DNA from 2 places in the Paenibacillus sp. J22R3 genome. Region 1 is predicted to be linked to the other one. Evidence: predicted binding sites of a transcription regulator. Region 1 holds the regulator's gene; the other holds the start of a gene.
What was found. Region 1 encodes LexA, which represses DNA repair genes until DNA is damaged. Its sites were predicted from a motif close to CGAACATATGTTCG; they were not measured.
Positions count from the first base shown of each region.

Region 2: AC0YN4_RS17255 (DNA polymerase IV) is a predicted target of LexA. The motif match lies at 1,778-1,791, and genes of this name have one in related genera.

Region 1 is NZ_JBWDNS010000001.1:176,488-180,231, reverse strand. It holds gene AC0YN4_RS00825 (aldo/keto reductase) at 1-73, opposite strand, end outside; gene AC0YN4_RS00820 (DUF896 domain-containing protein) at 104-301, opposite strand; gene AC0YN4_RS00815 (LysM peptidoglycan-binding domain-containing protein) at 577-963, opposite strand; gene lexA (transcriptional repressor LexA) at 1,151-1,771, shown strand; gene AC0YN4_RS00805 (hypothetical protein) at 1,875-2,459, opposite strand; gene glnA (type I glutamate--ammonia ligase) at 2,595-3,744, opposite strand, start outside.
Region 2 is NZ_JBWDNS010000003.1:547,643-551,386, forward strand. It holds gene AC0YN4_RS17240 (hypothetical protein) at 1-50, opposite strand, end outside; gene AC0YN4_RS17245 (hypothetical protein) at 394-573, opposite strand; gene AC0YN4_RS17250 (hypothetical protein) at 557-1,600, opposite strand; gene AC0YN4_RS17255 (DNA polymerase IV) at 1,913-3,178, shown strand; gene AC0YN4_RS17260 (YhjD family protein) at 3,175-3,639, shown strand.

The DNA.
Region 1 (3,744 bases):
TACCGAACGTCATTGTACCTAAGCAAAGCTCCGATACGGCTAAACCGCTTCGGCCAAGTAAACGATATTGCATGCTACATGTCCTCCTTCAAATAGACTGCTGCTAATGCTTGATCGTATCTTCCCCGTTCTCTTCATCTTCCACATATTTAATGGTATCGAGTTGATTCCGGAAGTTATTCTTGAAATTCTCAAGGTATAGACGGCGAAGCTCGTCGCGTTCGACCAGTTCCTCCGGCGACAACCCTACGGTTTTGTTCTTTCTGGATAGTTCATTAATACGGGCGATAATCTTTTCCATTTCAAATAAGCTCCTTCCCTGATTCGGCCAACATGTCATTCTTTACTTTGACATTTTTAATTGCCCATTGTCAAGGCGAAATGGCCCTCTCTGAGGCTTGTTTTCACTTGTCTTCTCCATCCTCTTTCCACCTCGGGTGCACCTTATAATTACGTTATGCCGCCAGAAATAAAAAAAGCCTGAGCAATAGAGACTCAGACTTCTGAATGTAGATTCCTATGGATCATTCTTGTAAGTATGTATTGATTCTATTGAAGCTGTTTCGGCGAGCCCAGTTATTCAACAGGGATAATTAAGGATTGTCCGGCTTGCAGCGAGCTGGAGGTTAAGTTGTTCCGTTGTTTCAAGTTAAAAACAACATGACGAATATCTTCGCCTTCCTTACGAATACTGCTAGCGATGTTCCATAGTGTGTCACCTGAGCCAACAACTACAATCTGTTCCGAAGCAGTTGGCGCTGCAGGATATTCACTGTTCGCTTGGCTTGTCATCAGTGAGAGTCCTGTGAACAGCAGTACGAAGAACAGTGTTGCTGCGGCTAGTCTCATTAATAGGCGTTCTGTTCTTCTCTCTTGCCAAGTACGCTTCACAGCGCGAGTATTCCGTGTATTGCGAGCTTCACCTTTATAATTAGAAGAGTAAGTGGACATCGTTGTCATCATTCTCCAGCACCCCAAACGTTTGTTCTATTTGATAAATCAAGAATAACACGAACGTTTGTTTGTGGTCAAGCGTTTTTGGAACATTTGTTCGTAAAAATATGCGAACCTGTGTTTCTCGAACTTATGTTTGTACGAACTCCGGTTCTGTGTTATAATTTGACACAAATGAAACTTTGGAGTGATTCCGGTGTCGAAACTTTCAAACCGCCAGCAGGCGATACTAGAATTCATTAAGACGGAAGTTCGCGAGAAAGGTTATCCGCCTTCCGTTCGCGAGATCGGTGAAGCGGTCGGACTCGCTTCCAGCTCTACAGTCCATGGCCATCTTGATCGCCTGGAGAAGAAAGGCCTTATTCGCCGTGACCCAACTAAACCTCGCGCAATTGAGATCTTGGACGGCGAAGACAACGAGATTCCATTCCCGCTTTCCATTGCTAAGGTTCCTGTGGTAGGTAAGGTAACTGCCGGTGTACCGATTACTGCAACAGAGAACATCGAGGATTACTTCCCCCTTCCGGCTGACAGGGTTGGCGACCACAATGTATTCATCCTGAACGTTGTCGGTGAAAGTATGATCGAAGCAGGCATTCATAACGGCGATTACGTCATTGTCCGCCAACAGCAAACCGCTTCCAACGGCGATATCGTCGTTGCGATGACAGAAGAAGACGAAGCAACTGTTAAGACCTTCTATAAAGAGAAGGATCATATCCGTCTGCAGCCGGAGAATTCCACGATGGAACCGATCCGTCTGCGTAACGTCTCCATTCTCGGTAAAGTCATCGGGCTTTTCCGCGACATCCACTAACAAACAAATGATAAGGGGCATTTCTTCTCGCTGCAGCAGCGTCAGGAAATGCCCCTTTTTCTGTCACCCGTCACGCAACGCCGATGTACCTCCATTATGTCAGCTAACCTACGATTTCGCGGAATAACAAATGACGATAGGTGAATTTACTTCTCTTGTATTTGAAGCTTAAGGCTATGCCGGAGAAATCAATTGCTATCGATTTAAGCGCGCATGCTGTTACTTTTTGTCGAATCAAGGCTGCCAATCGTGTTCGATTATTATTGTTCACGGCAGCCGCAACAGCAGCTGCGTATGTTGAAGAGGAACGAAGCGCTTTATAGAAAGGCAGAATTGCTCTTGCAATAGCTCGATGAATCGGGGTTGAGAATGTGAATTGGGTCGTTCCGGGCGGAATCGTCGTTCCGATGGAATATTGAAGAACTGGTTCAGGGAACTCAAAATCAAAGAAGTAACCTATGGCATTCGTAGAGAACCCATTTAATTTAGCAGAAGGCACAACCGACTTAAATAGAGCGGATAAGGTATCTAAATCCGCGCCGCGAATAGCCTTGGACCATTTCAGGGCATAGGAATAGTTCAGTACGATCTTCCTTAAGAATGGCACCATAGTTGCTGCTACATGGGATAATATCGCTCCGGTGAGTCGAAACCGTTTCTCCTCTTTTGTCGCCGCTTGCTTCTTCACATACGCTGCCTCCTTCATGAATCGAATGGCTATTGTGGCATCGTATGCGAAAGCAGAGGTACAAGTGCGGAAGCACTAATACTCGAAGACACAAAAAACCCTTGATACCATACGGCATCAAGGGTTTCTTCGGTTCTAGTAGAGCGTCAAGTACTGATCGCGTTCCCACTCGTGGATTTGCGTGCGGTACATATCCCACTCGATTTCTTTAAGCTCATAGAAATGGGCAAGCGCGTGATCGCCAAGCGCTTCACAAATAACTTCGCTGCGAAGCAGCTCAGTCAATGCTTCTTTCAGGTCATCCGGCAAGGTAGGGATGCCCTCTTCGATACGCTCCTCATCCGTCATCACGTAGATATTACGGTCAGTCGGAGCCGGCAGCGGAGTTTTGTTGCGGATACCATCAAGACCTGCTTTAAGCATAACTGCAAGCGCCAGGTATGGATTAGCTGCTGGATCTGGACTACGAACTTCGATACGCGTGCTGAGACCGCGCGAAGCCGGGATACGGATCATCGGACTGCGGTTGCTTGCAGACCAAGCCACATAGCAAGGGGCTTCATAGCCAGGAACCAGACGCTTGTACGAATTTACGGTAGGGTTCGTAATCGCTGAGAAAGCACGTGCATGGTTCAGCATGCCAGCCATGTAATAACGAGCCGTTTGGCTAAGGCCCAGCTTGTCGCTCTCATCGTAGAACGCATTCACATTGCCCTTGAACAACGATTGGTGACAGTGCATACCGGAACCATTGACACCGAAGAGCGGCTTCGGCATAAACGAAGCATGCAGTCCGTGCTGGCGTGCAATCGTTTTGACAACCAGCTTGAACGTCTGGATTTGATCGGCTGCTTTGATCGCATCCGCATATTTGAAGTCGATTTCGTGCTGACCCGGAGCCACCTCATGGTGAGAAGCTTCGATTTCAAAGCCCATTTCTTCCAGCGTCAATACGATTTCACGGCGGCAGTTTTCCCCCAGATCCATCGGCGCAAGGTCGAAGTATCCGCCTTGGTCGTTAAGCTCTGTAGTCGGATTGCCCTTCTCATCTGTTTTGAATAGGAAAAATTCCGGTTCTGGTCCAACGTTCATCGCAGTAAAGCCAAGCTCGTCCGCTTCTTTCAGAACGCGTTTCAGAATGCCGCGCGGATCGCCGGCAAATGGTGTACCGTCAGGCATATATACATCACAGATCAGACGGGCAATACGATCTTCTGCAACCCATGGGAATACAACCCATGTATCCAGGTCCGGATAGAGGTACATGTCGGACTCTTCAATCCGC
Region 2 (3,744 bases), on a different contig from region 1:
GTAAAGACGGCCGTTGCTTGGTTGAAGATATTAGCTTGATCTCTCTGCAAGCTCCGCGGCTCCATCCCCCGTCCAATGAAACAACAAATGCCCGATGATCCATTGTTGGATCATCGGGCATTTGTACGATCACCGAAATGATGGTTTTATTAGAAACGTCTTACTTCGTTTTCCGTCTTAATTTCTCGAGTTCGGCCTCTCTCTTAGCTCGGCGATTGTCTAGAATCTCTTCTTGGGTTCGGTCTTTGACAGGAGAGGGCTTCGGACAAAATGGCACAATCTTCTTCTTGCTCATACTATTCACCCTTCTTGAGAGAATAGTAGTCAGTGTTGCCAAGGAATCGCTCTATTAAACAGAAAAGGCCTCTTGGTCTCTACCAAAAGGCCTTACGATTATCGGGTTAATTGATAAAGTCGTTCAATGGTTTGCTCTGTCGTGGAAGTCAGCTGACCGATCCGTTTCAGCAGTTGTTCACGCTGTTCTCGGCGCTTCTGAATAATCGATTGTTGAGAAACATCCTCTACTACTCGAATCGTACTGGCATAATCAGCCCGATTATTGTGCTCCGGCATCCAAGTCAACCTCCTTCTGAGAAAGCATTCGTTTCTGGATCGTGAGACAGAACGCATGGATAACTCTACGAATCTGTCTTGACTCTATGATATCATTATCCAAAATCAGAGACAAGGCATGCTCATCATCGTCATCAAAATGAAAACACCATACCCACGTTTCCTCTTCCAGCATGTCCATGCGAAACGAAACAACATGTCTTCCCGGATACGGATTATTCGAGTAGGCTTGTCCCATCTGGTCTTTAGCGGCGGCTACAGCTGCAAAATCATGATCGTTATCCAGATCAAGGTCTCTTTTCTTCCCAGTGGTCCCCTTGTCCATAATGAGTTTAAGGGTATTCCCTTCCCGGCGATATAAAGAAAAGCCCGATACGAAATCCAGATCGGTAAAGGCGAGCGCATCATTCACGTATCGATATTGATTCTCCGTTATGGCCTTAACAACCTTCGTTAACGTGTAAACCGCACTATCCGACTCTACCAATTCATCCTTCAGCATAGCGATTGCCGCTTCCTGCTCGGTTATCGTGGACTTCAGCTCAGCAATGCTGGACTGCATGAAGTCATGCTGGCTTTGCGAGTAGGCGACTACGTAAGCGACGCCGGAGGAATCTTGATCATTCTGGCTGAATAAGGCATTTACAAGCGTATATAAACCATCAAAGGTAAAGTCATCCTTCTTCACAAAAGGGGCCCATACCTGTTCGTACTCGCGCGGACGTTTGGCTTTGAAAGCTTCTACATGAAACTCAGGCTGTCCGATTGCAGCCATCTTATTGATGTAGGCTTGGACGAGAAAATAGTAGATGACGAGAATGAGCACTATTGCGGACAATATACCGATCCAGAGCGGAAGCTGCGCGTAGTTCCCTGCTGAAACTCCGGCCGCGATAGGTCCGATTATGGGCAGCGTGGTCCAGGAGATCCCTTTAATCAGTTTAGCCTGCTTGAAATAACCGCTAACCGTTTTCACCGGCCCCTTCCAAGCCTTGCCGCGCCATCTCTCTCCATTTTGGTTTCTCATTGTTTTGATGATCGGGTCCATATCGCCCTTTATCTCGCTTAGGTAGCTATGATAATTGGTCTGAATCGATTTGATGACCATTCCTGATTAATCACCTCAATTCATGATACAACAATCATTCGGAACAAGCATACATCGATTTGTAAAATTCTCCATTTACATTCACCCATTGCATAACGAACGCATATTCGTATATATTATAAGAACAAACGTTCGTAATCGAGGTGACAATAATGCCAACTACAACACTCCGTAAGTATGTCGGCAAGACGGTCGTGATTATATACGAAGCTGTAGACCCGGTGATCCGACATGCGGGGTAAAGATCGGGTAATCATGCTCGCGGACTGCCAGAGCTTCTATGCCAGCGTAGAGAAGGCCACACATACGCAATATGCAGATAAGCCCGTAGTTGTGGCGGCAGACCCTGATCGGCGCAGCGGTATCGTCCTCGCTGCCTGTCCGATCGCGAAGGCGCAAGGTGTTTCTACCGCTATGCGTTTAGGTGAGGCGGTTAATAAATGTCCACAAATCGTTGTCATACGTCCTCGAATGCAGATGTATATCACGGTTTCGCTCTTGATATCGCAGATTTATAAAGAATTCACGGACTTGGTCGAACCCTTCAGTATTGACGAGCAATTTATAGATATTACGGGTTCCATGAATTTGTTTGGCTCTCCCATTGAGATCGCGCATCAAATGCAGTCCAGCGTCCTCCTCTCTACCGGCGTATGGACTCGTGTAGGCATTGGTCCGACCAAGATACTCGCGAAGATGGCTACGGATAATTTTGCCAAGAAGAATCCTGACGGTATTTTCACATTATCGAATGACAATATCAGCTCTGATTTATGGCCGCTTACGATAGACAAGATGTTCATGGTTGCCGGCAAAATGACGACTCACTTTGCTCGAATGGGAATCTACACAATCGGCGATCTCGCAAAGCTTGAATTGCACGAAGTAAAGCAGCGCATGCGCATCCGGATGGGGAAACAAAGTGACATTAAAGCAACCTACTATTGGCAGACGGCAAGAGGCATAGATCCTAGTCCCGTAGTTACCAAAGCCTTCGGAACGCCAAAGTCAGTCACCCGAGGTCGAGCGCTGCCTTGGAGGAGGTATCAATCGTTAGAAGACATCGAGCCGCTGCTGCTGGAGCTTGTCATCGAGGTATGCCGAACGAGCCGGCACTATAAGTATCAGGGACGTACCATTACGGTAAGTGCCGGGACGACGAACGGCGTTTCATCCAGCGGTTTCAGCCGGCAAACTACACTCGACGACCCCAGCTGCTTAGAGCATCAGATTATTAAGACTGCACATTCCTTGTTCCTGAAATACTGGGATGGCAACCCACTGACACATCTCGCCGTTGATCTGTCACAGTTAAGCGACAACAGCGTCTACCAGCTCGATTTATTTGAAGACCTGCCGCGCAAACGTAACCTGGCTGCAGCAAAGGACATGATTAAAGATCGCTACGGCGAGGCTGCACTATTAAGCGCCTCTTCTTTACTTGAATCAGGTCAGGCGCGCGAGCGAGCTCAGAAGATTGGAGGGCACTACAAATGAGCAAGTTTCTGTCTGGCAATGGACGCTGGGAAACGAAGTTCGTATCACCGGAACACCGAGAGCAGTACAATGAGCAAACAGCTGCCAACAAAACACCTGCGCAGCAGTTGTCTCAAGAAACCTTGAAGCTTGTACGGGAGTCTGTCCTGCTGCCCATCTTAATGAGTGTCATTGAGAAGAATCGTCAAGAAATCGAGCGATCGAAACATTCCCTCAAAGGTTTATATATGGCTTCAGCAAACGCATTACTGGATGTGATCCATGCGGATTTGGTTAAAGTGAGAAGAGAATTACGGGAGCAGCAAATTAAAGTCATTGAAGAAGATCGTATCGATGATGCCATGCATTATAGATTTATTTGTCGTGGCTATGAACATAAATTTTCGTTGATGAGATTTGTTGTGCTTTCAGAAATCAACGCCAGATTAGGCAGGTATATTGAACAATTGTTTAGGAAATAGAAGATAAACGGCCTACCTAAAAGTAAAGAAATGGCGTCACAGGTCTCATAACTGTGGCGCCATTTCTCGTCTTCGATCATCTGCGGCTTTTCCAGAATTTAGCAA